Regions from separate parts of the Paenarthrobacter sp. NPDC089307 genome, predicted to be linked through region 2. Evidence: riboswitches for the same ligand, from Rfam matches in the RefSeq annotation. Region 2 holds a riboswitch; each other region holds the start of a gene.
The links. A riboswitch is a leader RNA that binds a small molecule or an ion and turns the genes downstream of it on or off. The one in region 2 is predicted to bind cyclic di-AMP.
Positions count from the first base shown of each region.

Region 1: it holds a riboswitch for cyclic di-AMP, as region 2 does, so the genes downstream of both, AB0N72_RS13275 (hypothetical protein) here and AB0N72_RS06935 (C40 family peptidase) in region 2, are expected to answer to the same signal.
Region 3: it holds a riboswitch for cyclic di-AMP, as region 2 does, so the genes downstream of both, AB0N72_RS14925 (NlpC/P60 family protein) here and AB0N72_RS06935 (C40 family peptidase) in region 2, are expected to answer to the same signal.

Region 1 covers NZ_JBFBHE010000005.1:84,566-94,101, reverse strand. Annotated here, with positions in the region: gene AB0N72_RS13280 (glycosyltransferase) at 1-811, opposite strand, end outside; gene AB0N72_RS13275 (hypothetical protein) at 993-1,847, opposite strand; cyclic di-AMP (ydaO/yuaA leader) riboswitch at 1,851-2,035, opposite strand; gene AB0N72_RS13270 (HAMP domain-containing sensor histidine kinase) at 2,144-3,640, opposite strand; gene AB0N72_RS13265 (response regulator transcription factor) at 3,644-4,384, opposite strand; gene AB0N72_RS13260 (hypothetical protein) at 4,735-5,628, shown strand; gene AB0N72_RS13255 (winged helix-turn-helix domain-containing protein) at 6,172-7,038, shown strand; gene AB0N72_RS13250 (histidine phosphatase family protein) at 7,173-7,697, shown strand; gene AB0N72_RS13245 (LysR family transcriptional regulator) at 7,706-8,617, opposite strand; gene AB0N72_RS13240 (EamA family transporter) at 8,690-9,536, shown strand, end outside.
Region 2 covers NZ_JBFBHE010000002.1:658,858-668,393, reverse strand. Annotated here, with positions in the region: gene AB0N72_RS06940 (M23 family metallopeptidase) at 1-814, shown strand, start outside; cyclic di-AMP (ydaO/yuaA leader) riboswitch at 953-1,121, shown strand; gene AB0N72_RS06935 (C40 family peptidase) at 1,126-1,857, shown strand; gene AB0N72_RS06930 (NlpC/P60 family protein) at 1,952-2,725, shown strand; gene AB0N72_RS06925 (HNH endonuclease) at 2,943-3,443, shown strand; gene AB0N72_RS06920 (NTP transferase domain-containing protein) at 3,486-4,415, shown strand; gene AB0N72_RS06915 (molybdopterin molybdotransferase MoeA) at 4,412-5,755, shown strand; gene AB0N72_RS06910 (FdhF/YdeP family oxidoreductase) at 5,808-8,114, shown strand; gene fdhD (formate dehydrogenase accessory sulfurtransferase FdhD) at 8,116-8,979, shown strand; gene AB0N72_RS06900 (glycoside hydrolase family 38 C-terminal domain-containing protein) at 9,148-9,536, shown strand, end outside.
Region 3 covers NZ_JBFBHE010000005.1:433,378-442,913, reverse strand. Annotated here, with positions in the region: gene hutG (formimidoylglutamase) at 27-974, opposite strand; gene AB0N72_RS14935 (NCS2 family permease) at 1,050-2,492, opposite strand; gene AB0N72_RS14930 (copper resistance CopC family protein) at 2,607-3,239, shown strand; cyclic di-AMP (ydaO/yuaA leader) riboswitch at 3,390-3,581, shown strand; gene AB0N72_RS14925 (NlpC/P60 family protein) at 3,585-4,373, shown strand; gene AB0N72_RS14920 (FAD-binding protein) at 4,462-5,142, opposite strand; gene AB0N72_RS14915 (universal stress protein) at 5,560-6,597, shown strand; gene AB0N72_RS14910 (PEP/pyruvate-binding domain-containing protein) at 6,612-9,314, shown strand; gene AB0N72_RS14905 (cation diffusion facilitator family transporter) at 9,311-9,536, opposite strand, start outside.

The DNA.
Region 1 (9,536 bases), on a different contig from region 2:
GCGTCAGGCGCGTCATGCCGCGGAGGTCGGCCAGGGCGGTTCGTACGACGTCGACGCTTGAGTTGGGATCGTCCGTCCAGTCCACCGGGACCTCGTGGACTCGAAGGCCGCAGCGCTCGGCCACCACCAGGAGTTCGGTGTCGAAGAACCAGGCGTTGTCCAGGGTGTGCGGCAGCAGCCGGTGTGCCACGTCCGCGCGGATGGCTTTGAAACCGCACTGGGCGTCGGAGAAACGTGCCCCCATCACGGTGTGCAGCAGGACGTTGTAGCTCCGGGAGACGAACTCGCGCTTGGGTCCGCGGACTACGCGGGACGTGCGGGCCAGCCGGGTGCCGATTGCCAGGTCTGAGTGGCCGGAGATCAGGGGCGCCAGGAGCGGTGCCAGAGCGGCGAGGTCAGTGGACAGATCCACATCCATGTACGCCAGGACCGGAGATGGCGATGCCAGCCAGACTTGACGGAGGGCGTTGCCCCGGCCCTTCTCTTCGAATCGCTTGACGGTGAGTTGGGGCAGTTCGCGGGCCATGCGCTCGGCGATCCTAAGCGTGCTGTCCGTGCTGGCGTTGTCTGCCACGGTGATGCGGAAAGTATGTGGAAATGTCTCCGTGAGGTGGACGTGCAGGCGGCGCAGGCATTCCTCAAGGTCCCTTTCCTCGTTGTGGACGGGGATGGTGACGTCCAGGACAGGAACCGTGGTCCGGGTGTCAACGGGAGAGCGCCGCGGCTGCCGAACGGGCAGGGCAGGAGCGGCGGGGTGCCCCGCATGGGCGGGGTTCGGCAGCGCACTGGGGGCGGGATCTATGAGCGTCATGGATCCAGAGTGGTGCCGCCGATTGTGAGGGCTTTAGGCGGAAGCTGTGACATGACTGTGTAACTGTATGGGGCCGTGAGGTTGTGCCGGGATATGCGAAAGCCGCCCCGGTCTCCGCTGCCCGCACCGGTTGGAACTGGTGCGAACGGCGGTAACCGGGGCGGCGATCAAGTTTTCTGGCTTAGTACCAGTTGTTGGCCAAGTGGAAGGCCAGGGCAGCTGACGGGGATCCGTAGCGTTCCTTGATGTAGTTCAGGCCCCACTTGATCTGGGTCTGGTAGTTGGTCTGCCAGTCAGCACCGGCAGAGGCCATCTTGCCGGCCGGAAGCGACTGGACAATACCGTAGGCGCCGCTGGAAGCGTTGGTGGCAGTGGTCCGCCAACCGGATTCCTTCTCCCAGAGCGTGTTCAGCGCCGTCATCTCAGAGGCGCTCCAGCCGTAGCTGCCAAGAATGCTGGCGGCGTAGGCCTTGGCTGCTGCGGGGTCATCCACAGCCTTGGGGGCAGCTGCGGCGGCCGCGGCCTCTGCGGCGGCAGCAGCGGCGTCGGCTGCTTGCTTGGCGGCGGCGTCAGCGGCAGCTTTTTCTGCGGCGGCCTGGTCAGCGGCGGCCTTCTCGGCTGCTGCCTGCGCGGCAGCGGCCTGGTCAGCAGCTGCCTTGTCGGCGGCGGCTTTGTCGGCGGCAGCCTTGTCGGCAGCGGCTTTGTCCGCAGCGGCCTTGGCAGCTGCAGCCTTTTCGTCGGCAGCCTTCTTGGCGGCTGCGGCCTCCTCGGCTGCCTTGTTGTTGCTGGCCTCGGCCGCGGTCCGGGCCTCAGCCACGCGGCTGGCTTCAGGAAGCGTCAGGGCAGCGTTCGCGGCGGTTCCGAGTGAAGCAACGCCCAACGCGGCGGCGATAACGCCAGCCACAACGGACATGCGGTGGCCGGACTTGCCCTCACGGGCGGCCTTCTTGAGGACGGTCTGCGACTTGGTGAGCGGGGCTTCGTTCTGGTCGCGGTGACGCGCGGAATGGCGCGTCTGATCGTTAAATTCAGACATGTGTGATTACCTCTCAGCGCCTGCGGAGTTAGCTGTCGGGTTCGGATGAGGTCATCCGGCCGCGCGTCACGCTGCGGCTTCACCCCTAGGGCCGGCAAATGCCTGGGCCCGGAGACTCTGGGTCCCCCGTCTCTGCCTCGGAGTAAGAACGGACTCCGGGAAGTGGCAGAGCTCGGCGCATCCCGGATGTGGGCCATTTGGGGCGACCCACCCTTTCGACGGTACAGGAGGTTTCCGCAGAAGTCACATTTAGGTAACAGAGATCACGGCGCCGGTGAGTCGCCTTGCTGGATTCGTTACGTTCGTTCGCTGTTGGCGGCGGGGAGGCGAACGGCAAATTCCGTGCGCCCGGGACGGGAGGTCACTTCGACGCTACCGCCATGGGCTTCCACGATCGATTCCACGATCGACAGGCCCAGGCCGGAGGTGCCTTCGGACCCTGATCGGGCGGCATCGGCCCGGGCAAAGCGGGAGAAAATCCGGCCTTGGAAATCCTCAGGAATGCCGGGGCCGTTGTCGGTTACGGTCACTACTGCGCTGCCGTCGGCTGAGAGCATGACGCCGGTGACCACCGTGGTGCCGGCATCCGTGTGCTTCCTGGCATTCGACAGCAGGTTGGCCAACACCTGGTGCAGTTGCGTCGCATCACCGCGGACGGTCACGGGTTCGTCGGGCAGCCTCAGTTGCCAGATATGGTCCGGCGCCATGACTTTCTCATCGCTCACGGTCTCTATCACAAGCTGTGTCAGGTCCACGTCCGTGACTTTCACGGGCTGGCCTTCATCAAGCCGTGCCAGCAGCAAGAGGTCTTCCACCAGCGTTGTCATCCGTTCGGACTGGCTTTGGACCCGCGCAAGGGACTTCCTGCCATCGTCCGTGAAGGTCTCGGTCATCCGCAGCAGCTCGGTGTAACCGCGGATGGCAGTCAGTGGCGTCCGCAGTTCGTGCGAGGCATCGGCCACAAATTGCCGCACTTTGGTTTCGCTTTCCTGCCGGGCTTCCAGCGCACTGGATACGTTGTTCAGCATTTGGTTCAGGGCGTAACCCACGCTGCCCACTTCAGTTCCCGGATGGGAGGCCGACGGCGGTACCCGTACCGCAAGCGCCACCTCACCGGCGTCGAGAGGCAAGCGCGAAACCTTGGTCGCCACCTCCGAGAGCTGCTCCAAAGGCCGCATCGTCCGCCGGATGATCACGGTGCCCACCAGGCCGATCACCACCAGGCCACCAAGGGAAACCAGCACCATGGTCCAGACCAGCGACGCCTCTGCGGCCTGCTTGTCCGCCAAGGGAAGGCCGGTCACGATCACCTCGCCGGAGGTCTCCACTGCCACCAGGCGGTAATCACCGTTGGACAAGGAGCGGTCAACGGCGCGGCTGTCCCGGGGGAGCGAGAGCAGAACCCGTTCGTCGGCGCCTGACAAGGAAACCCGGTTGCCCTGGGCATCGATCAGGCCCGAGCTACGCACAGTGGATCCGACGATTCGCGCGTTCAGGGTGCCGGCAGCCTGGCCACGGGCCTCCAGCGGATCCGGCCTCCCGGACGGCGAATTCGGAAAGCTCGACGGCGGCCTGCCGAAGTCAATCGCGCGGCTGGACGCCTGCTCCAGCTGCTTGTCCAGTTGCCGGTTGAACACCATGTCCATCGAGGCGTAGCTGATGACGCCCACGGCACCGCAAATTGCCACAAGCAGCGCCATCGCCACCAGTACCAGGCGGGTACGCAAGTGCCACGTGGAAGGGTTCAACCAACTCCGCTGCGTAGTCCGGGCGACCCCTGAGAGGGAACTCAACGCTTAGTCCGCAGGTTTGATGACGTATCCGGCACCGCGGACGGTGTGGATCATAGGTGGGTGGTTGGACTCGATCTTCTTGCGGAGGTAGGAGATGTACAGCTCCACGATGTTGGCTTGTCCGCCGAAGTCGTAGTCCCACACGCGGTCCAGGATCTGGGCCTTGCTGACTACTCGTTTGGGGTTTTCCATGAGGTAGCGCAGGAGTTCGAACTGGGTGGCGGTGAGGGTGATGTCCTCTCCAGCCCTTGTCACTTCCCGGGTGTCCACGTTCAGGGTCAGGTCACCCACCACCAGTTCGGCGGTGTCCATGGCGGCCACGCCGGAGCGCTGCACCAGCCGGTGGAGGCGGAGGAGTACCTCCTCCATGCTGAAGGGTTTGGTGACGTAATCGTCGCCGCCGGCAGCCAGGCCAACAATGCGGTCCTGCACGGCGTCCTTGGCAGTGAGGAAAAGTGCTGGAACTTTGGGGGCGAAGGCGCGGATGCGGTTCAGGACCTCCACGCCGTCGAATCCCGGCAGCATGACATCGAGTACCAGGACATCAGGGCGGAACTCTTTTGCGAGCTTCACGGCTGCGGGACCCTCCCCGGCGACAGCCACCGACCACCCCGCCATCCGGAGGCCCATGCTCATGAGTTCGGCAAGGCTGGGTTCGTCATCCACCACCAGGGCGCGGATGGGGGAGCCGTCCGGGTGGGAGAGCTGGGGAAGGTTGTTCGTCATGGAGTGCGGGGAGGCCATGGGACAACTCTCCGTTCTGCTGGTTTGCCGACGCTTTGCCGGTCCTGTGAGGACGCTGTGAAGTCAACACTAGCGAGGTAGGAGTCCCGCGTGCGTGCCTTCCCGCCCTCTTTGGAGCTGCTGGGCCTTGGGAGCACCCCTTTTTGGGTTACTTTGCGGGTTTGGCGTCGGCAAAGTGGGTGCTGAAGGCACAAGGCCCTCGACGCCGGGCCGCAGCTCCCAGGTCGCCGCAGCTCCGAGGTCGCCGCAGTTCCTATGTCACAGGCCGACCATTTCCGCAGCACAGCCTCCGCACAGCAACGGGTTCAACTCTGGTGCGTACAAGGACAACCAAACACCTGGAGAACACCATGATTCAGCAAAACCAGCCCGCGCACCCCGACGACGCAAACCAGGGCCGCAACAGCCTGGCCGGTGCGAACCAACCTGCAAAGCTCGACGGCGGGGCCGCGGCCGCGCCGGTTTCGCCCGGTCAGGCAACGCCTGCCCACCTGTCAGCAACGAGCCAGCCGGCCGCGGGGTGGGGTGCGCCGATGTCGAGCACCGAAGGGTGGGGCGCGCCGTCGTCGGGCACTCAAGGATGGGGAACCAGCAATACATCCGCGCTGAAGACAGGCGCAGGCAACCGCCGGGGAACCAAGCGCACGCTGATGGTCGCAGGGATCGCGGTGGTGGTTGCAGCCGGAACGGCGGGTGGCTTTTATGCCATGGGTAGCGCGAGCTCTGCCAGTGCGGCGAACACAGCACCGGGCCAAGGCGGTGCCGGTGGGTTCGGTGCCCAGCAGGGCCAAAACATTCCTGGGGGAGGAGCAGGACAAGGCGGAACAGGCCAGATGGGGCCCGGCCAGATGGGCGGCATGGCCCCTGATGGCTTTGGCATGGCTGGCGGGCTCAACGCTGCCATCCATTCCGAATATGTGGTGCTCCGGAACGAGGAATACGTGACCATGGCAGATCAACTCGGCACGGTCAGCGACGTTTCTTCGACGTCCTTGACGGTCAAGAGCGAGGACGGCTTCACCCGGACCTATGCCCTCAACAACGACACCACCGTGGCGCAAGGCGTCCGTCAGCGGGGCGGCAACACCGGCACCCTGACTTTGGCCGACGTAAAGGCAGGGGCGACTATCCGTGTCACGGCCACGAAGGCAGGCGATTCCTACACGGCAACCTCAATCCGCCTGACCACCACAACCTCCAGCCAGGGTTCGTCTTCCAGCCAGGGTTCAGGGACGTCGTCGTAGGTAGTTCGTGCCGCTTTTAGCAGATTGCGAGGGAAAAAATTGAGCCGGGCTCCGCCTGCGATTGGACAGCATATGTTTCAGATCGTGAGATTCCGCAGCATCCCCGTTCCCGAACGCGAAGGTGCGAATGATGCCCGATCCGCCGAAGAAAGTTCACTGGAATGCCAATATTTCTTCTCTGCGTCGAACGAACAGGCATTCATTTTGGGACCCGACGGAATTGTGATTTGCGGCACAATAGACCTCTACGTCTCAAAATGTGGACGGTTCGACGCTTTGTTACTTGCGTGTTGCCATTGTTACGTTGCACACTTCCAATGTGAACAAGAACTCAACAGCACCTGCAGCCGCAGCAACCTGGCCCAGCACACCCGCTGGCCATGATGACCGCTGTTGTCGAATGCAAGCCTAACTTTCCACCCCAAGAAGTTTCAGGCATTCGCCCCCTAGCCCAGCGTTGGGCGCCCCTCCCCAAACTCATTGCGGGGACATTCAGCATTCGAAGCCGCGATGACGGCTATTCACTTTTGAGGTAAGCACTCCATGTCAGTTGCATCTGGATACGTCCACATCTCCGTCCGTAACGCCAACAAGGCAGCCTCGAACGCAGGGCTCCGTCCCGGCTTCGGCAACCGCCCCGGCTACGCCCCCGCTCCGCAAAGCGCGAGCCAGCAGGCTCCCGGTTATGTGCCGCAGGGCTACAACCCCAACTCCTATGGCCAGCTGCGTGCAGTCCCCTCCACCGAGCCGGCGCCGATGACTGCACCCACCCCTGTCGTTGCGCAGTCGGACAGGCTCCGCCCCGTCGCCAACGACAACGTGGCCCGCGGCTTCGTGCTCTACATGGGTATCGACGAAGAAACCGCAGCTGCGGCTGGAACCTCCATTGCCAAGCTTGCCCAGGAAATCCGGGCCTACGCACAGTCCCTCGTGACTGGCGCCGAGAGCTACGCGGCCGTCGCCGTCGCCCCCGCCGGGGCACCCGGGTCCGCCCTCGACGTCGTACGTTCCACCTTCGGTGACCCCACCGTGGCCTCCCGCCAGCGGACAGAAGCCGCACGTCCGGCACCGCAGCAGGAAGCCCGCCCGTCCGGCGTACTGATCGACCTTGCGCGACGCGAAGTACACCTGGATGGCGAGTCGCTGAACCTGACGTTCAAGGAATTCGAGCTCCTCAACTACCTCGTCGAGAACGGCACGCGCACCGTGGGCCGCGACGAACTGCTTGAGGGTCTGTGGCGCAACGCCGAAGAGGTGCCGAACGAGCGCACCATCGACGTCCACATCCGCCGCCTTCGCTCCAAGCTGGGCCGCCTGGCCAACACTGTGCGTACCGTCCGCGGCCAGGGCTACCGCTTCTACGAGCACCCCGAGGTCATTGTCTGGGCTGCTCCGGAATACTCCATCTGACCCTGAACTGCCGAAAGGCGGCACGTCCCTCTGCGCCTGCACTCGTTCCTCGTGCACCAGGCGCAGTCGGGATGTGCCGCCTTTTGCCTTGTCCGGCCAGTGGGCATGTGCCTTCGCGGCTATAGGGTTGGTTCATGAGCGACCACCACATCAAGCGACTCGTGATCATGCGGCATGCCAAGGCTGATTGGCCTGTCGGTGTGCCGGATCATGAGCGTCCGCTCGAAGAGCGAGGGCACCGGGAGGCTCCGCTTGCCGGGAAATGGTTGCTGAAACACAAAGTGGTGCCGGACTTTATCCTGTGTTCCTCGGCCCTGAGGACACGCCAGACCTGCACCTGGGTGTGCGATGAGCTGGGCGACAAGGCACCCACGCCCAAGCTTGAGGACGGCCTCTACTCCGCCTCAGCCAACCGTATGCTGACGGTCATCAACCACGTGCCGGACACCGTGACAACGCTCATGGTCATCTCCCACATGCCCGGCGTGCAGGATCTCGCCATGCACCTGGCCTCACGCGATTCCGATCACGATGCCTACATGGATGCCGCAACGCGATACCCCACCAGCGCACTGACGGTCTTGGAAACCGAAAAGTCCTGGGCTGAGCTCGACGGGCAGGATGCGCGGCTGACGCACTTCGCAGTGCCCCGGCACTAGGCGCGGCGTCACTCCTCCAAGGCGTTTGCCGCCACTTTCCTAAGCAATCCCACAACATGCCGGATATTGGGGCTGGCCGTCATGGTCTTCCGGTACACGATCCCCACGGACCGCTGCTGGATGGGCTTGACCACAGGAATGGCCACCACTCCGGGCGGGAGTGCCGGCCTCCCCAACCGGGGGACCAGCGCGATCGCCACCCCTTGTTCAACCATGGCGATATGCGTGGAAAAGTCGGGATCGTATACGCGGATGTCGGGGACCCGGCCCAGCCCCGCGAAGATCTGCAACAGAGCCTCGTTGCAAATGGCTCCAGCCGGGGTGCTGATCCAGGTTTCGTCCAGCAGGTCTTCACGCTCGACGGCGGTACGCGCCGCAAGCGCGTGGCTGCTGTTGACGAGGACGTCGGCTTGGTCGATGCACAGGTCCTCGAGCACCAGGTTCCCTGGGATCACCAGCGGCACCGAGTTCCAGTTGTGTACCACTGCCAGTTCGGCCTCGCCCGAGGCTACGCGCTGGACGGCTTCTCGGGGATCCTCTGCAAGGACCGTGATGTCCAAGGCGGAGCGCTCGGCAGCCATGCGGCCGAGGGCTGGCCCTACCAAACCGCGGCACGCTGTGGAGAACGCCACCAAACGCAGCAGTCCGGAGGGCTTGGCAGGGTCGGCCAGGAGTGTTGCCTGGAGTTCCTCCAGTTCGCCCATGATCCGGCGGCCGTAACCTGCCAGCGCCAACCCCCGCTCTGTCAGCAGCACCCCGCGGCCGTTTCGCTCCAGAACGGCCACGCCTGTCTGCTTCTCCAGCTTCTTGATCTGCTGGGAGACCGCGGAGGGGCTGTAACCCATGACGTCGGATGCGGCCACCACGGATCCGTGCTGTTCCACGGCGACCAGTGCCCTCAATGCGGAGATGTCGATCATGAAGCAAATCTACTTGGTTTCATACTGAATTCAATGCTGGTGCTTCATAAAAAATCGGGTCAGAGTGTACTTGTGAACCTTCGCCACTCTTGCCTTGCCGTGCTGGTTGCCGTCCTCTGGGGCATCAACTTCGTTGCCATCGACCTTGGACTGCACACGAACGGCAGGGACGTCCCGCCCCTGCTCTTCGTGGCCATGCGCTTCCTGCTGGTCGTCTTTCCGTTCATCTTCTTCATCCGCAAGCCCGACGTCGGCTGGAAGCCGATCATCGGCGTCGGGCTCTTCATGAGCGCCGGGCAATTTGGCCTGCTTTATCTCGGCATGGCCCTGGGAATGCCGGCAGGCCTGGCGTCCTTGGTGCTGCAGGCGCAGGTGCTGTTCACGGTGCTGCTCGCGGCCCGGTTCCTTGGTGAAAAGCCAAGCCGGCGGCAGTTGCTGGGCGTGGTTCTTGGCATCGCGGGCTTGGCGGTGGTGGCACTGGGTCGAAGTGCCGTGGCACCCGTGCTTCCGCTCATGATCGTGCTTGCGGCGGCGCTGTCCTGGGCGGTGGGCAACGTGGTGGCGCGGCACTCCAAGGCGGCGTCCGGGCTGGGCCTGGTGGTGTGGTCCGGTGCGGTGGTGCCGTTACCGTTGGCGGGATTGTCGTTGTTGGTGGACGGCCCGCATACGGTGTGGGCAACGCTGACCGACCTGCAGCCGGCTACCATCCTGAGCGCGGTCTACACAGCGGTGTTCGCCTCGTTGATTGGTTACGGCATCTGGAACCGGCTGTTGTCGCTGTACCCGGGTTCCGACGTCGTGCCTTTCACGCTCCTGGTCCCGGTGGTGGGAATGACAGCGGCGTGGCTGGTCCTGAACGAAATCCCTGCTCCGGCCGAGGTCATGGGTGGGCTGATCCTGCTCCTCGGTGTGGCGACGG
Region 2 (9,536 bases):
CCGCCGCCGCGCGTCCGGCCCCGCTACTGAGCTGCGGCCAGCCCGCGTCGTATCGGAGATCCGGCCCCGCGACACCGAACGCCAGGTGCGCCGCCGTAAGAGCCCGTTGCGCCAGGTTGCCGACTTCGCCGCAGCAAGTGGCGTCGGGCAGAAAGCCGGAGTGGCGCTTGCCGCCACCGGCCTTGCCCTGACTGTCGGACTGCCCGCCACCAGCCCGGTCATGGCCACATCGGAATCGGGCCAGACCGAGTCTGCCCTCTCCGTTGCGGGCGCCGTAGGCAGCCAGCCCGAGGTCTCCGCGGCAGCATCAGCCAAAATCGACTTCAGCCGTGCAGCCGTCGCTACCGCAGCGGACCCCGACGGAAAGCTGAAGCAACTGCTCAGCGCCCAGTCTGCAGGCAGCATCCAGCGCGATTCTTCCGCCGGCACCCTGGGCAGCCCCCTCGACTCCCTGGTGACCGCGTCTCCTTTCGGCTACCGCGTCAGCCCACTCACTGGCGGCACCGGTGACTTCCACCGCGGCCAGGACTTCGTTGCCCAGTGCGGTACCGCCGTCCACGCGGCCGCAGCCGGCAAAGTGACTTTCGCCGGGTGGCACGAGTACGGCGGAGGCAACCGCGTGGTCGTGGACCACGGCAATGGCCTCGAGACCACGTACAACCACCTGTCGTCCTTCAACGTCCAGGTAGGCCAGACGGTCAACCGCGGCGACACCGTAGCCCTGAGTGGCACCACTGGCGCGTCCACGGGTTGCCACCTGCACTTTGAGGTCCAGGTCAACGGCGAGGTCGTTGACCCCATGGGCTGGCTCTAAGCCACGTGATGGTGCCCTCTCGCATTGATGACGGGCCTCGTGACCTGAATGTGACATTCGCTTTCAATTGTTATAACCTTCAGAGCGCATCGGCTTTTTAGGGGGCCGGTGCACTTGAGTGGATTGCCTAGCTCTGCCACCACTCGAGTTCCGTTCGCAAAAATCGTCTGGCAGGGGCGGGGGAACCACTTCTGGTCTTCATCTGAAGGCCTTGGGGTTAAGTCGCAAAGTTTCCCGTGAAGCAGCGCGGCCGGATGACTCCCATCCGAATCCGACAGCTCACCTCGCAGGCATTGGGAGAGGCTACCTACGTGTCATCACGCACTACCCCTGCGCGCCACCGCGCTGAAACGGTTCGTACGAACCCGTTGAACACTCTTTCGAAAGCTGTTTCTTCGAACGCCGGTACCGTAGGCCGCCAGGCCGCCGTGCTGGCAGCAGCCTCGGGCCTCGTCCTCACTGTCGGATTGCCGGCCCACGCCGCTGACACCGATGTTTCCACGTCGGAGGTCTCCAGCACCCAGCAGCTGGCCGCAACCGCAGTGGTCACCGCAGAGCCGACAGCCACCGTTTCCTTCGAGAGCCCGACCGTGGCCACCCAGGAAGCCCCCAAGATCGTCCAGCGTGCGGCCCAAGTCACCGAGCGTGCTGCTGACGACGCCACCGCGCTCACGGCCCAGTCCTCCGAAGCCAAGGAATCCGCCTCAAGCGCTGCAGCCTCCGGGCTTGCTGCCATCGCCTACACCGGAATCGGTTCGCCCTACGTTTGGGGCGGCACCACTCCCAACGGCTGGGACTGCTCCGGTTTCACCCAGTGGGTCTACGCCCAGGCCGGCATCAGCATCCCCCGCGTCAATGCCTGGACGGCGATGAAGCCCACCAGCACCCCCCAGCCTGGTGACCTGGTCATGCAGAACGGCGGTGCGCACGTTGGCATCTACGTTGGCAACGGCATGATGATCAGCGCCTTGAACCCCAGCCAGGGAACCCTGCTGCACTCCGTGGCTTCCACCGGCACGTCTTCGTTCTTCACCCTCCGCTAAAACAACCCGATTCGGGGCCCGCTGGCCTACCCCTGCCAGCTGACCCACTACCCGTGGGTACCCCAACTGCCTCCGGATACGAAAGAGAAAAACAATGACCAGTGCAAACAAAGTTGCACGGCACCGCGCTGAGGCCCCCAAGACCAGCTCGCTTGCCGTCATCGCAAAGGCTGTCACCGCTAACGCCGGTGGCGTCGGCCGTCAGGCAGCAGTCATCGCCGCCGCATCAGGTTTGGTGCTGACAAGCGGTATCGCCGCCAATGCTGCTGAATCCAACGTGGACCGCGAATCGACGTCGACGACCGCCCTGGATGTCCAGTCGGTTGCCCAGGCCACCATCGCCGCTGATTCCACGGTTGCCATCTCTTACGAGCGCCCCGTTGTCACCACGGTGGAAGCTCCGGCACCCGTGGTTGAAGAAGCTCCGGCAAAGGTTGAGGCCAAGGCCTCCAAGACCACCACGGCTCCGGCCACCAATGCCAATGTGGCAGTAAGCGCCGCCACCCCGGCGCCTGCCGCTCCGGCTGCTTCCAGCGGACTCGGCGCAGCCATTGCCGCTGCCGCCTACGCCCAGCTCGGCGTGACGCAGGACTGCACCATGCTGGTGACCAACTCCCTGGCAGCCGTCGGCATCCACTTCCACGACTGGCCGGCCGGTTACCTCTCCCTGGGCCGCACCGTCAGTGCAGCTGAAGCACAGCCCGGCGACCTCGCTTACTACGCCAACGGCGGTTTGGCCGGACAGGCCCACATTGCTGTATACGTTGGCAACGGCATGGCAGTCCACGGTGGATGGAACGGATCCACCACGGCACTGTTCAGCGTCAACGTCGGCTCCGGACCGGTATTCATCCGCGTCAACGGCTAGCCATTAGCTCCCAGGAACACCCCGCAGGCCCAGGCCGGCGGGGTGTTCTGCTTTAACCAGGTGTGAACTTTTGCGGACACTGTGAGCGAAACGACAAATAAATTCGTTGATACGGCATATAAGTGCTTACTCTTGTGTTGTCGATCCACAGCCCGTACATGCAGAGGGCAGCCGGCCCTCGTGCCCCTGACGGGTGCGGCCGTGAAGAGGTACGTGCATGCGCACACTCGTTCTGAATGCTGGATATGAACCGCTGGCGGTTATTACCTTCCGCCGGGCGCTGGTCCTTGTGCTCACTGGGAAAGCTAGCGTAGTGGCCGAAGGCGACGAGCCTGTCGTCGGGCCACAGGAGATTCTCGGACGCCCCTCCGTGATCCTCCTCAACCGCTACATCCGTCCCAAGTACAACAGGATCACTGCCGTGAGCCGCCGCGGGGTTCTTCGCCGCGACGGACACCGTTGCGCCTATTGCGGGAAAACAGCCCACACCATAGACCACGTCCACCCCAAATCCAGGGGCGGCGCGGATTCCTGGGAAAACCTGGTTGCGGCGTGCTTGAAATGCAACAACGCCAAGAGCGACCATACATTGGCCGAAATGGGCTGGAAGCTCCGTTTCAAACCCGGTGTGCCCCAGGGGACCATGTGGCAGATCAAAGAACTCGAGAAACCTGCGCCGGACTGGGACCCGTTCCTGTTGCCGGAATCCGCTGCCTGATCGATTTCCATTGACCTCCGCCCGTCCGGGTACTCTGGGCGGATGGAGTTCAACGCCGTGATATTGGCGGGTGGCAGGGCCACCCGCCTCGGTGGCGTGCCCAAGCCGACATTGGAGTACGACGGCGGCACCCTCCTTTCGCGTGCACTGCAGGCGGCACGTGGTGCGGAAGCTGTGGTTGTGGTGGGTCCGGACGTTTACGGTGATGCACTGCCCGACGCAGTCCTGATGGCGCGTGAGGAGCCAGCCTTCGCAGGGCCAGCCGCGGCAATCGAGGCCGGCTTGGCCGCCCTCAAAGCCGCCGGATCGAGGTGCGATTGGACGCTGGTTCTGGCTTGCGATATGCCCAAGGCCTCGGAGGGAGTCAGCCGCTTGTGGGAGGCACTCGCGGTGCATCCCGCCATGGAAGGGTCCGCGGTGGAAGGGGTCATGGCGGTGTCTGCCGATGGCCGCAAACAACCCTTGCTGGGGGTTTACAGCACCGTCGCCTTGGAACGGGAAGTGGAGTTGGCTTCGCGGGGCTCCGGCGTGTCGCAAGGTTCAGCGTTAACGAACTCTTCAGTGTTCAAGCTGCTTGCTAGGCTGAACCTGCTGGAGGTTGACGTCCCCGCAGGCTCTACGGACGATGTGGATACGTGGGAAGACGCCGCGGCCCTGGGTATTGACTACAAGTTGGAGGCGGACGTGAAGAGCCAGGAAGAGACGCTCGAGGATTGGTGCCGCACGCTGCTGCAGGCGTTTGAGCTTGAGGGCGTGGATGTGGACATCAACGAGGTACTTGCTGTGGCAGGAGTGGCCGCGCATTCGGTGGTCCGACCCGCCGCGCCGCTGACTACCTTCATTGCCGGGTATGCCGCCGGAATGGCCCGCGGTATTGGCCAGGCCAGCGATGACGCCTCAATGAACGCTGCCCTGGAACTGGCAAGGAAAATAGCCAAGGAGTACTCGGAATCCGGGACTGACGCCGAATGACGGAGGCCCCCGGCGAGGGCCACCACGCGGCGCACACATGGCAGGAGGCCCGGCAGCGAGCGTTCGATGCCGCCACTCCCATACCGCCGGGCCCGGTTCCGCTGAAGGCAGCGCTTGGCCGCACATTGGCTTCGGATGCGTTGGCGATACAGGACATGCCCCACTACGCCTCCTCCGCCATGGACGGCTGGGCAATAAATGGAAGCGGCCCATGGATCCTCAGTGAGCCTGGCCTGAGGCTGGCACCCCACCAGGCGTGCCCGATTGTCACCGGCGGCCTGGTTCCTCCTGGTACCAAGGCGGTTTTGCGCAGCGAAAGCGGTGTCATCACGACGGACGACGACGGCCTGCCGGTTCTCGCGCTGGGCGGCGCCGCCAAGCCGGGGGAGCCCCGTAACGGCCAGCACATCCGTAAAGCTGCCGAAGAGGCCGCCGAAGGTGACGTCCTGCTCAAGGCGGGGACCCTGCTGAACCCTGCACACATCGCCCTCGCGGCTCTCGCCGGCCTGGACCATCTGGACGTCCTTGGGAAACCTTTGGTCCGGTTCCTCTTGACCGGTTCGGAGGTAGTGGAGCGGGGGATACCGCAGCCGGGACAGGTCAGGGACACCTTTGGGCCGCAACTGGGCGCGGTGGTGGAACTCCTGGGCGGTATTGCAGGGGAACAACTCCGGGTCGGCGACAACTACGAGGAATGGATGGGAGCGCTCCAGGACACGGAGCCGGCACCGGGGGAACCGGAGGCAGAAGCGGAGCCGCCTGCCGACGTCGTCATTACTACTGGTGGAACGGGGCGGTCCGGTACGGACCATTTCAGGAGGGCTGTGGCCGAACTTGGGGGCCGCCTGCTGATTGATGGCATTGCCATGCGGCCTGGGCATCCGGCTGTCCTTGCCGAGTTGCCGGATGGGCGTTTCGTGGTGGGGCTGCCCGGCAACCCCTTGGCCGCGATGATGGCTTTGTTCACTGTGGGTGGACCGTTGCTGGCAGCGCTGGGCCACGGGCGACTGGAAGCAACAAACGAAGTTCCCTGCGGCACCACCATCGACGCCGATCCGGGGCGGACACGGCTGATGCCCTTCAAGGTGGTGTACGGCCTGGCGTCGCCGGCCCAGCACACGGGGCCGGGCATGATGCGCGGACTGGCTGGTGCTGACGGAGTGATGGTGGTACCTCCGCACGGGGTCCAGTTGGGTGAGCCGGTGGCTGCCTTCGCGTTGCCGTGGGGAAAGCCGCTGCCCGTGCCGAAGCCGGCCGGGGACAAGCCGCGGAAAGCGCCAGCCCGGACCCAGCGCAAGGCGCCCGCAGGTCCCGTGGATTGGAGTGGGCTGGACGCCTGAGGCAGGCTGGCTGCAACGGCAGCAGGCCCCTGCAAGATGCAATGATGGACTCATGAACAGGCATGCCCCCGAACAGGACATCAATGAAGATGACCTGCAGATCCACCCGCCCAAACGAGCCGCAGCCGGCGTCAAAGCCGTCACTGTCGCCCTCGAACGCGGGTACGCCCAAGCCGGCGTAACCCGCACGGTCCGATCCATGTTGCGGGTCAACCAGCACGATGGCTTCGACTGCCCGGGCTGCGCGTGGCCCGAATCCATTACCGGCAGGCGGAGCCCCGCGGAGTTCTGCGAGAACGGTGCCAAGGCGATCGCCGAGGAAAGCACTACCCGGACTGTTGGCGCGGAGTTCTGGGCCGGGCATTCGATCGCAGAGCTCGAGAACAAGACCGAATACTGGCTGGGCAGCCAAGGCCGTATCTCCGAGCCCGTGGTCATCAGGCCGGGGGACACGCACTATTCCCCGATCAGCTGGACCGAGGCATTCGCCCTGATCGGCGAGCACATCAACGCCACTACGCCTGATAAGTGCGTGTTCTACACTTCCGGCAGGACGGCCAACGAGACCGCGTTCATGTACCAGCTGTTCGCACGCAGCCTGGGCACCAACAACCTGCCGGACTGCTCCAACATGTGCCACGAGTCCTCCGGAAGCGCGCTGAACCCCACCATCGGAATCGGCAAGGGAACAGTGTCCTTGGAGGACATCCACCACTCTGAGCTGGTACTGGTGGTAGGCCAGAACCCGGGAACCAACCACCCGAGGATGCTGTCCGCCCTGCGCGACTGCAAGAACAACGGCGGCAAAGTGGTGGCAGTGAACCCCTTGCCCGAGGCAGGGCTCCTGAACTTCAAGGACCCCCAGTCGCTCAACGGCGTGATCGGCGGCGGAACCACCATCGCGGACGAGTTCCTGCAGATCAAGGTCGGTGGCGACCTGGCGCTGTTCCAGGCCCTTGGCCACCTGCTCCTGGAGGAAGAGAAGCGTAACCCGGGTACCGTCGTCGACCATTCCTTTATTGAGCAGCAGACCGAAGGGTTCGCCGCATACAAGGAAGCACGCTCGGTGCTGGACTGGGACCAAACGGAACGTGCCACCGGCCTCTCGCGTGCGGACATCACCAAGGTGGCGGCAATGATGGCTGCCTCGAAGGCTACGATCATCTGCTGGGCCCTCGGACTGACGCAGCAGCCGCACTCGGTGGACACCCTGCGGGAGATCATCAACCTGCTCCTGCTGCAGGGCAACTTCGGCAAGCGCGGCGCAGGCGCCTGTCCGGTCCGTGGCCACTCCAACGTGCAGGGCGACCGCACCATGGGCATCTGGGAGAAGCCCAAGGAGTCCTTCCTGGCCGCACTGGACAAGGAATTCGGCTTCCGCATGCCCCGGGACCATGGCTACGACTCCGTGGAGACCCAGCACGCCCTGGAGAAGGGCGAGGTGGACGTATTCGTTTCCATGGGCGGGAACTTCGCCGCCGCAGGTTCGGACACTGCAGCGCTGGAGGAGGGCCTGAAGAAGGCCGGGTTGACGGTCCACATTTCCACCAAACCCAACCGCGCCCATATTGTGCACGGCAAGACCTCGCTGATACTTCCCACGCTGGGCCGGACCGACACGGACGACAAGCACCCCAAGGGAAAACAGTTCCTATCGGTGGAAGACTCCATGTCCGTTATCCACAAGACGCAAGGACGGCTGGAACCGGTCTCCGAGCACCTGCTCAGTGAGCCGGTCATTGTGGCGCGGATGGCCCAGGCAACGTTGGGTGACAACCACAGCGTGGACTGGCGGGCCATGGCAGAGGACTATGACGTGATCCGGGACCATATTTCCCGTGTCATCCCCGGCTTTGAGGACTTCAATGCCCGCGTCCGCACCAAGAACGGGTTTGTGCTGCCCAATCCTCCCCGTGACAGCCGCACCTTCGCCACGGACATCGGCAAGGGCAGGTTCTCCGTGCGGCCGCTGGAGTACCTCGAAGCTCCCGACGGCCACCTGATCCTGCAAACCGTGCGAAGCCATGACCAGTACAACACCACCTTCTATGGGCTGGATGACCGGTACCGAGGGGTCTCGGATGGACGGCGGGTGATCCTCGTCCACCCCGAGGACCTCACGGAACTCGGGTTCAAGGACCGCGACCTTGTGGATGTCATTTCCACGTTCGCCGGGACGGAGCGGCGGGCCAACAGGTTCCGGCTCATCGGGTATCCAACAGCCAAGGGCTGCGCTGCGGCGTACTTCCCCGAAGCCAATGCCCTGGTACACCGCGAGCTTGTGGCGCGCGAATCAAACACCCCCGGCTACAAGGCCATGACTGTGCGCTTTGTTAACCATGAGGAGAACGGATCCTGATGTGGGACGCGTGACGCAGCGCCGCAAGGTGCACAAGTTTGTCCTGGACGGTTCACCGCAGGCCTTGGAGCATCCTGTCCGGTTAAAGGAAGACGTCCTTGCCGTTGAGGAGCCCTTGGAGATCCGGCTCGGGGACATGTCGTTCTCCGTGACCATGCGGACGCCGGGAGACGACTTTGACCTGGTGGCCGGCTTCCTGGTCTCGGAAGGGATCGTGTGGGAGCCTTCACAGCTGATTTCCGAGCGCTTCTGCTCAGGCGAGGACGAGAACGGAGTGCAGACCTTCAACGTGGTGGATGCGCAACTCCGCCCGGACGTGAAACGCCCAGATACAGGCAGGAACGTGTACACCTCCAGCTCCTGCGGCATCTGCGGTACTGACTCCATCGAGGCCGTTCGCAAGTCGTCGCACCACAGCCCCGTGGAGGACGATGTCACCATTCCCGTCGGGGCGCTCGCCGCCCTGCCGGACCGGCTTCGCGAGGCGCAGGCCGTGTTCGACAAGACAGGCGGCGTCCACGCTGCCGGACTTTTCAGGATCCACGACGACGGCACCACCGAGTTGCTGTGCCTCCGGGAAGACGTCGGCCGCCATAACGCGGTGGACAAGGTGGTGGGCTGGGCCCTCCGGGCCGGCAAGCTGCCTTTGCGGGGCACAGTGCTGCAGGTTTCAGGGCGGGCCTCTTTTGAACTGGTGCAGAAGGCTGCCATGGCGGGGATCCCCGTCCTGGCAGCTGTAAGCGCACCGTCCAGCCTCGCCGCCGAGCTGGCTGCCGAATCCGGCATCACGCTTGTTGGCTTCAGCCGCGGTTCGAGCCTCAATGTGTACGCCGGCCGCGAAAGGATCGCAGAGCTGCCCGGCTGAGGCAGGCGGCTGTGGATATCGTCAGGTCACTTGGCTATTGGCCGCGGACGCCGTAGATTTTATCCATCGATTGGAACCGCGGCGACAAGCACTAAACGCCGTGCCCGCCCAGTACGCTGGGTCCGGTCATCAGCCTTGCCACCCAGTCAACGCCCAAAGGGGAAATAATTGCACGACGACCGCCGGATCACTGAACAGCGTCTCGACCGATTCGTTCGCGACCGCATTCTTCCGGCCATTTACGGCAGGGCGATACCGCTTCAACTCAGCAGCTGGGATGCTCCGGGGGAGCCCGTCCCGGCGGCTGAAGCGATGCGCCAGCTCTTCACCCCGCAGGAACAGGGCGCGGCGTGGGGAAAGGCCTGGAGCACCAAGTGGTTGCGGCTGCAGGGCGAGGTTCCGCAGGACTGGGGCATGTCGGATGCCACTGCCGTGGAGATCATCGTGGACCTCGGCTTCAACAGCGACGTTCCGGGATTCCAGTGCGAAGGAACTGCCTGGCGCGCCGATGGCAGCATCATCAAAGCCATCTCTCCAAGGAACTACCACGTCCCCCT
Region 3 (9,536 bases), on a different contig from region 2:
AAGGCGGTCGGGAAAGGGGCGCCAGCCTACGCGAGGAGCGTGTTCACCAACCGTGCCGCAACCTTGGCGGTGCGGGCATCAATGTCGTACTCAGGGTTCAGCTCGGCGACGTCCACATGCGCCAGTTTCCCGCTGGCTGCAACCTGGCGGCACACGGCACTGATCACGGGCAGCGGCACGCCATAGGCCGCAGGTGCGCTCACTCCGGGCGCCACTGAAGCCGGCATCACGTCCAGGTCGATGGTCAGGTAGAGGACGTCTATGCCAACCAGGAAATCGGCCACAAACACTTCCACCCGTTCGGCGGAGCAGTCTTCATCGAGCAGGTACTTCACGCCCAGCCGCTGAGCCGTGTCAAAAAGTGTTTGCGTGTTGTTGGGTTCCGAAATTCCGACGACGGCGTACCGCAGTTCGCGTCCGGCGGCGGCTTCCGCATGGGCCATCTGCAGGAACGGCGTGCCCGAACTCGGCGTGGGCTCATCCCTCAGGTCGAAGTGGGCGTCAAGGTTCAGCACACCCAGCCGCTTGCCGCGGAGTGCATCGGAGCCGGCAACGCCCAAGTAGCTGGCAAACGCAGTCTCATGGCCGCCGCCGAGCACCACGGTGAGGTTGCCGGCGTCGAGCAGTTCCGAAATGGCGCGACCGGCACGCTCCTGGCCTGCCTCCAGTGAGTCGTCCTCCACAACTACGTCGCCGGCGTCGAACACGTCCCGGTCCAGGTGGTACGCCAGCGGACCGAGCGCGGCACGGATGGCGGCCGGCGCCGCGGCGGCGCCAACGCGGCCCTGGTTGCGGAGCACCCCGGCGTCGCTGCAGAAGCCAAGCACGACGGCGGGACGCGGACCGCCGTTGGACGGCGCGGGCACGTAGGGGGTGATTGCCTGCCACCAGCGGCGGTGTTCATCGCCGTCGCCATCGAAACGGCCGGTCCAAGGCATGGGGCTGACATCTACAGTGGTGGCGCTTGTTTCCATGCTTAAAGCACACCGGACCCGGACTGCCAATAACAGCAGTTCCGGGTCCGGAGTGTCTGAAATACCGGAATGAGCCTACTTGACCCCGAGGAGTTCCTCCACGGTTCCAATGCCGAAGAACAGCAGGAACGCTGCAGCCACAGCCCACATCAGCGGATGGACCTCGCGGGCACGGCCCTGGAACGTGCGGATCAGGACGAAGGAGATGAAGCCGGCGCCAAGGCCGTTGGCGATCGAGTACGTGAAGGGCATCAGGGCGATGGTCAGGAACGCGGGAATTCCCACGCCCCAGTCCTGCCAGTCGATCTTGCCCACCTGGGAGACCATCATGAAGCCCACGACCACCAAGGCGGGGGCCACGGCTTCGAACGGCACCAGGTTGATCAGCGGCGTGAAGAACATGGCGATGAGGAAGAGGACGCCGGTGACAATCGAGGCCAGGCCGGTGCGCGCACCTTCACCGATGCCCGCGCCGGATTCCACAAAGATCTGGTTGGACGAAACCGATGCTCCGCCACCCACGATCGCGCCCAGGGCGTCCACCTGGAGCACCCGGTCCACGTTGGGGATGTTGCCGTGCTTGTCCACGGTTCCGGCCTCGTTGGCCAGGCCCACCATGGTGCCCATGGCGTCGAAGAAGATGCTCAGGAGGATCACGAAAGCCAGCAGGGCGGCGGCAATGAAACCGAGGTGCTCGAACGCGCCGAACGGGTTGGCCTTGCCGATCAGGGACAGGTCAGGAGCGCCCCATTCGGACAGCTTGGGAGCCACCAGCGACCAGCCGCGGGGGTTGACGTTCTTTCCGTCGAAGCTCGGCCCGATGTGCAGTGTGAACTCGAGGATCGCAGCCAGAGCGGTGGAGACCACAATGCCGATCAGGATGGCACCGCGGACCTTGCGCACCACCAGCGCGATGGTGAGGATCAGGCCAACGGCGAAGACCAGCGTGGGCCAGCCCATGAGCTTGCCGTCGACGCCCAGGCCCAACGGAACGGTGGTGCCGGCGGCGTCCGGGATGCGGCGCACGAACCCGGCGTTGACCAGGCCGATCAGGGCGATGAACAAACCGATGCCCACCACGATCGCGGTCTTCAACGCTTCGGGGACGGCCTTGAACACCGCGGTGCGGAAGCCCGTCAGCACCAGGATGAGCATCGTGACGCCGGAGAGGACCACCAGGCCCATCATGTCCGGCCACGTCAACTGCGGGTGGGAAGCAACGGTGACTGCGACGAATGCATTGACGCCCAGGCCGGTGGCCACCGCGAAGGGGTGCTTGGCCCACGCGCCCATCAGGATGGTCAGGATGCCGGCAACGAAAGCGGTGGTTGCTGCCACGGCCGTGAAGCCCAGGGACGCTCCGCTGGAGTCGGGGCCCGAGAGGATCAGCGGGTTCAGCACAACGATGTAGCTCATGGCGAAGAATGTCGCGAAACCGCCACGGATTTCCCTTGAGTACGTGGAACCACGTTCGGAAATCTTGAAGTAGCGGTCCACTGCAGAACCTTGTTTAAGCATGAAGGTCTCCGGGTTTTGGGGGGAGTGTGCTCTCAAATCCTATGCCGTTGAATGTGGGGGCTTCGGACCATTCGCCTAGTCTGTAACTAAGCCAACACTAGGAGAAACCGCCCCATGCGCACCATCCGCCCGCTTCTGGCCGCCGTCGTCGCCGCCCTTGCCTTCGCCTCCGCCTTGCTGTTTTCCGCGGCTCCGGCGTCCGCGCACGACGTCGCCGAATCCACAGCGCCGGCAAACGGTGCCACCGTGGCTGAAGTGCCGGCGTCGGTCTCCATCACATTTAACAACCGGCCTCTGGCCATTGGATCGGGCGTCTCCGTAACGTCCGGCGGCGAAAACTGGGCAGACGGGCCGGTGGAAATCATCGACAGCCAGGCCGTCCAGAAGCTGCGACCCGGCGCACCGGCAGGGGAGTACACCGTTACTTGGCGGGTTGTCAGCTCCGATTCGCACCCCATCGAGGGCACCTTCAAGTTCACGGCCACCGCCGGAAGTACGACGGCGGGCAGCGGCTCCGCTGCAGCCTCACCATCAGCTTCGGCTTCTTCGGCTGCGGTGCCGTCCGTGGGGACCGCGCCTCCGGGAACGGGAAGCAGCGCGCCCGCCGCAGACGCTTCCCAGCCGTTCCCGTGGAGCATCGTGGTGATAGCAATCGTGGCCGTGGCCCTCGTGATCTTCCTCGCTGTTACAGCACGGAGGAAACTTGCCGCACCTGAAGATGAAAACGGCCCTGGTTCCGCGGAATAGAGCGCTTTTCTACGTAGCTGCGAATATCTCGGTTCGGTTACTGCGACACGCCAAAGCGGCCGTTCCCGTTACTTAAATGTGACTTCGGCGGGATCATCGCGTACGGTGGTACCTGTGCCTGTTCCACGTAGCGGGCACTTCCGGCCTGATTGCCTAGCTCTGCCGCAGTCCGGAATCCGTTCGCAGACAAACCTACGGCAGAGACGGGGAACCCATTTTGGGCCGCTTTCGAGCGTGCCTTGGGGTGAAGTCACGAAGCTTCCGCTGAACAGCGGGAGATAGTGGCCGGGTGACTCCCATCCGAATCCGACAGCTAACCTCGCAGGCATCGGGAGAGGCTCTTTCATGTCTTCACGCATTCTTCGCGGCCGTCGTAAGGCGGACAGCGTACGTCCTAATCCGTTCATCTCCATCTCCAAGGCAGTTGCCAGCAACGCTTCCGGCGCAGGCCGCCAGGCAGCCGTTATCGCAGCAGCTTCGGGCCTCGTCCTGACCGGCTCCGTAGCTGCCCACGCAGCTGAGGCTCCGGTACAGCGCGACTCCAGCCCCGCCACGGTCGCCGAGACCGCCGCCAGCGAGGCTCCCACCAAGGTTGTAACCGCCCTGGCCACGGCCACCGTCAACTTCGAGCGTCCTGCTGTTGCTTCGGTCGCAGCTCCGGTCATCGAAAAGCCGGCCCCCGTTGTTGAGGCCCCCGTGGCCAAGACTGCTACCGTCGCTGCTGCTGCGGCTCCTGTTGCCGCCCAGGCCGCAGTTGCTGCCCCGGCTGTTGCCCCGGCCGCTGCCGCTCCGGTAGCTGCAGCTCCTGCTGCCGGCGGCGTCAACGCTGCCATGGTTGCCTCGGCTTACGCCCAGATCGGCATCATGCAGGACTGCACCGCCATGGTTGAGCGGGCCCTCGGTTCCGCCGGCATCCCGGTGGGCGACCTCGCACCCATGCAGTTCCTGAACTACGGCAAGGTTGTCAGCGACCCCCAGCCCGGCGACATGATCGTCCAGTCCGGCCACGTTGCCATCTACATCGGCAACGGCCAGGCAATCAGCGGTGGCATCAACGGCAACCAGACGGGCATCCACCCGATCAGCTGGTTGACCGCAACGGGTCCCATCACCTACGTACGCGCTGGCGCATAAGCCTCACGCTTCAACGCAAAGGCCGGTGTCTCCGAAGACAGGATCTTCGAAGGCACCGGCCTTTGGGCTTTGAACGCGGTTTGGCAGGTTAGGCGATGGCGATGCCGGGGCCGCCGTGAACGGCCACCTTGGAGGAGATTGCCTGGCCCACTGCCTTGGCCTGCCGCAGGACTTCCTTGGGGCTGGGCGTGATGAGTTCGCCCACGCCCACGAGATGCATTCCCACCGCCCTCATCGCAGAAGCCAGGTTCTGTCCCACGGCGATTCCAAGTTCGGCCAGCATCCGGCGCAGTTGGCTTTGGGCGCAGCGCGTCACCACAATGTGGTCTGCCAGGAGGAGTCCGTTGGCAGTGTGGACAGCCCACTGGCGTGGAGTGGATTCAAGGGGACCGGAGGCGTGCGGCCCGTTACGGGTCATGCTCGCAGCGAGCCCGTAGCCCATGTGCTGGGAAGGGTCCGCGCCCAGGAAATCCAGGCGGACGGCCCTTGTGGTGTTGCGGACGTCGAGGTGGTGGCTGGCGGCGTAGTTGCGCAGGTGGCGGAGAATCTCGTTGCGTTCCTGGATGGACGCGGGATCGGTGACCTCGCAGCGTTGAAGCATCCCGGTATGGACGGCTGGGCCGGAGGCCGACAGGGCGCCGAAGCCATCGACCACTATGGAGCCCACGCCGTAGCGGCTGAGTTCACTGGCAACTGCCAAACCGGACAAACCGGCTCCTATGACCACGGTGGTAGTGCGTTCCGTGCCGGAATCAGGCGCGTGTGACACTGCTTGGTTCCTCCTTGACGTGTGTGCCTTGTGGCATCGCGTGGGATCGCGTCCGAGTTCCCCAAGCGGCCGCAAATAAATGGCCGGAGTGTGCTGTTGGACACGTTCACCGGCCATTCGGTGACTCGAACACTACCGAACTTTTTCACCCATGGATAGCCTCTCCCGGCAGCGTGTTTGGTGCGTTCATCAGGAGCGCAAGATACGCCGTCGGGAACCGAGCCCCGACTGTTATGCACATAGCGCCACCCCGCCTTGATTCGGTCCTGTCGACCGAGAATAGTGGGCATTGGACGGAGAAATTCCAGATTCCTCCGGCCCCGGCCATTGACAATGGAGCCACCAGGGAATCCGATGCGGAAAACCTCTGGCAGAATGGCCGGAACATCAAGCAGTAGGTGGAGAGGCGGGCCCCAAATGGACCAGCACGGCAGACACAGTGAAGAGCCACGGGATGACGAGGGCCTGACGGTAGAACCGGGCGGCATCGTCGTTGGAGTGGACGGTTCGGAACACGGGCAGTGCGCCTTGGTGTGGGCCGCGCGGGAGGCAGAACGCAGGCAGCTTCCGCTGCACATCGTCACGGCCTACTCGGTTCCCATTTTTGCCGCGTCCGGACTGGATGGCGGCTACGCAACCGTGGACGATTCGGTCATCCGCGAGGGCGCAGAAGCCATTGTCCAGCAGGCCATGGACAAGGTCTCCAAGTATTCCATCGACGTCGATGCTTCCGTCGAGAACGGTGACGCCGCGGGTGTACTGCTGGATCTTTCCGCGGAAGCCGCGCTCCTGGTGTTCGGCAGCCGTGGCCGTGGTGGATTTGTGGGCCGGTTGCTCGGATCAGTCAGCAGCGCCTTGCCCGCCCACGCCAAGTGCCCCACAGTTACGGTTCCGCTGTACTGTGCCGATCGCCTTGGCGAGAACACCGAGGACAGGCACATCAAGGCGGAGCACGCCAAATCCGGCCCCCGTGTCGTGGAAAACGTGGTCGCCGTGGGCGTCGACGGCTCAGAGCAGGCGCGTGTTGCCGTGCTCGAAGCAGCTGAGCAGGCCCAACGCATGGGTGCCAAGCTCCGCGTTATTTGTGCTGTGCCGCAGTACAGCGGTTCGCTTGCCTGGGTGCCTGCCCCCTTGGACCGGGACGCTCTGTTCGCCGACATCAAGGTTCAGCTCGAAGCTGGCGTTGCGTGGTTGAAGAGCCATTTCCCGCAGCTGGCCATCGAGACGGAACTCAGGGATGGTTCTCCTGTTGACGTTCTGGTGGAAACGAGCCGCAGCGTGGAATTGGTGGTCCTGGGCACGCGGGGCCGCGGTGGATTTGCGGGCATGCTGTTGGGCTCCACCTCGGACGGCGTCCTGCACCACGCCAAGGGGCCGGTGCTGGTTGTTCCCGACCGGGAGGACCCGCGGCTGGCCGATCGCGATAAGTTTGGGCCGATGCTCGGCGCGGCGTAGGAAACGGGCCACCGGTGTTCACGCTGGACCTCACGGACATCCGGGGGCACATGCTTCCCCAGGTTGGTGGCAAAGCTGCCAACCTGGGCGAGCTGGCCAGCGCCGGATTGCCTGTGCCCCCAGGCTTCTGCCTGACGACGGATGCCTACCGGCGTGCATTGTCCACCAGTGGCCTTGATGGGGTCTGCGAGGTCTTGGAGTCGACCGACACAGCTGACCTGGACGTGCTGAACCGGCTCGCCGCGCAGGCGCGTTCGCTGGTGCTCGACGCCGGCCTCCCACCCGACATCGCAGAAGCGGCACGGTCCGCCTATGAGGCGCTGGGGGACGACGTTCCGGTCGCGGTCAGGTCCTCGGCAACAGCCGAAGACCTGCCTTTCGCCAGCTTCGCCGGCCAGCAGGACACCTTCCTGAACGTGGTGGGCGCCGAACACGTCCTGGATGCCGTAGGCCGCTGCTGGGCTTCCCTTTGGACTGACCGTGCGGTGACGTACCGGGCAACCAACGGCATCGACCACGCGTCCGCGGCTTTGGCTGTCGTCATCCAGGTGATGGTGGATTCCGTAGCTGCAGGAGTCATGTTTACGGCCAATCCTGTGACGGGCACAAGGTCTGAAGCCGTGATCGATGCGAGCCCGGGTTTGGGGGAAGCCGTGGTGTCCGGCGCCGTGAATCCGGATCAGTACGTTGTGGACTTGGCCAGCGGCGCAATCGTCAAACGCACCTTGGGCGACCGGAAGGTGGAGATCCGGTCGCTGCCGGGTGGCGGCACGCAACGGATAGAACCTTCCCACCAGGACGAGCGCGGGGATACAGGGATCCAACCCTGCCTCAATGACCAGCAGATCAGGGAGCTGGCGGCACTGGGCCGTTTGGTGGAGAAGCACTATGGGGCTCCACAGGACACCGAGTGGGCACTGGACGCCGACGGAACACTGTGGCTGACCCAGGCCCGGCCCATCACCACCCTCTACCCGCAAACCACACGCATACCTCCGTCTCCGGGCGTCCATGCCTTCTTGAACTTCAGCCTCGCGCAGGGCCTCACGCGGCCGCTGACGCCCATGGGCCTGGCCGGAATCCGGCTCATAGCCTCGTGTGTTGCGCGAACCGCGGGTTTCGCCGTCCCGGATCCCCGGTCGGGGCCGCCGCCCTACTATGAGGCGGGCCAGCGCATCTTCTTCGATCTGACGTCGGTGCTGCGCAGCAGGGTCGGCCGGAAGATCGTGCCACGGGTCTTTGACATCATGGAAGCCCGGTCCGCAATGTTGATGCGGGGCTTGTTCGACGACCCCCGCTTCACGGTGACCAACAAGACGCCACTGAAACTCATCCGTCACGTGGCTCCCGTGGCCGCCAAGTACCGCGTTCCCGAGCAACTGTTCCGGGGCTTGTTCCGCCCGGATGCCGCCCTGCGGCGGGTAGAGCGGCTCAGCGCGGACCTCCGGAAAGCCATCACCGTCCCTGCGCAAGCCACCCCCCATCAGCAGATAGTCCACGTCCAGAGAATTCTTGGCGAGGAACTCTTTGCCGCGGTGCCGCAGGTGTTGCCGCTTCCGGTCCTCGGTTTTGCGCTGCTGGCACTCGTGGGCCGCATGCTTGGCGAGCAGGCATCGTACGACGAACTTCAGACCGTGATCCGCGGGCTGCCAAACAACGTCACCACGGAGATGGACCTCGCTCTGTGGCAGTTGGCCTCGCAGATCCGCGAAGTTCCCGACGCCGTTGCCTCCATGGAGGGCCAGACGGCGGAAACGCTCGCGGAACGGTATCGGGACGGCGAATTGCCTGCGGCCGCGCAGTCCGGGGTGGCCGCGTTCCTCGGCACGTTCGGGCACCGTGCCGTTGCTGAGATTGACCTTGGCATGCCGCGCTGGGCGGACGATCCCACCCACATCTTCGGAGTTCTCGCCAACTATCTGAGGCTGCAGCCCGGAGCCGGCGACCCCAACCAGCAGTTTCGCAAGGCGGCCGACGAAGCCGACGAACAGGTGGCAAGGTTCATCGCTCGCGCCCGGGCCATCAGCCCACTCCATGCGGTAGTAGTGCGCACGGCCTTGGACCGGACCCGGAGGTTCGCCGGCTTGCGCGAGCTGCCCAAGTACAACCTCGTGCTGGGACTGGCCGCGGCACGGGAGCAGTTGCTGCTGGTCGGGACAGAACTGGCAGCATCACAACGGATCGAGCAACCGGAGGACGTCTTCTTCCTGGACTTGGATGCGGTGGAAAATGGGTTGGCCGGCGCGGATCTGCGTGACGCCGTAGCCGGACACAGGGCCGCTTACGAACAGGAACTGCGGCGCAGGCACATTCCCCGGATGCTGTTGTCCGATGGCACGGAACCTGAGGCGACAGTCGCGGCCAACGCGGGACAACGCCCGGGCACCCTGTCCGGAAGCCCGGCGTCGACAGGTCTGGTGACCGCGGCTGCGCGGGTCATCATGGACCCTGTGGGAGCCCATTTGGAACCCGGCGAGATCCTCGTGGCCCCGTCCACGGACCCAGGGTGGACGCCTCTGTTCCTCACGGCCGGAGGCCTGGTCATGGAGATGGGCGGACCCAACTCGCATGGCGCCGTGGTGGCGCGTGAGTACGGGATCCCTGCCGTGGTCGGAGTCCCGGACGCCACCACCCGGCTAACTACCGGCCAGCTCATCACAGTGGATGGGGCGGCCGGGACGGTCAGCACTGAAAGCCGGGAAGGCGTGGCCCCTTAGGCATGCTGGTGTGACTCGTGCTCGGAGTGGCTGACGGGCTCCAACTGGAACGTGCAGTGCTCAGTGTCGAAATGCCGTCCAAGGCAGGAGCCCAACTGGTCCAGGATGCTGTCCGCCCCGCTGGCATTGAGGACCTCGTCTTCCACCACCACATGGGCCGAGAAAACAGGTACCCCTGAAGTGATGGTCCAGATGTGGATGTCATGGGCTTCCACCACCCCG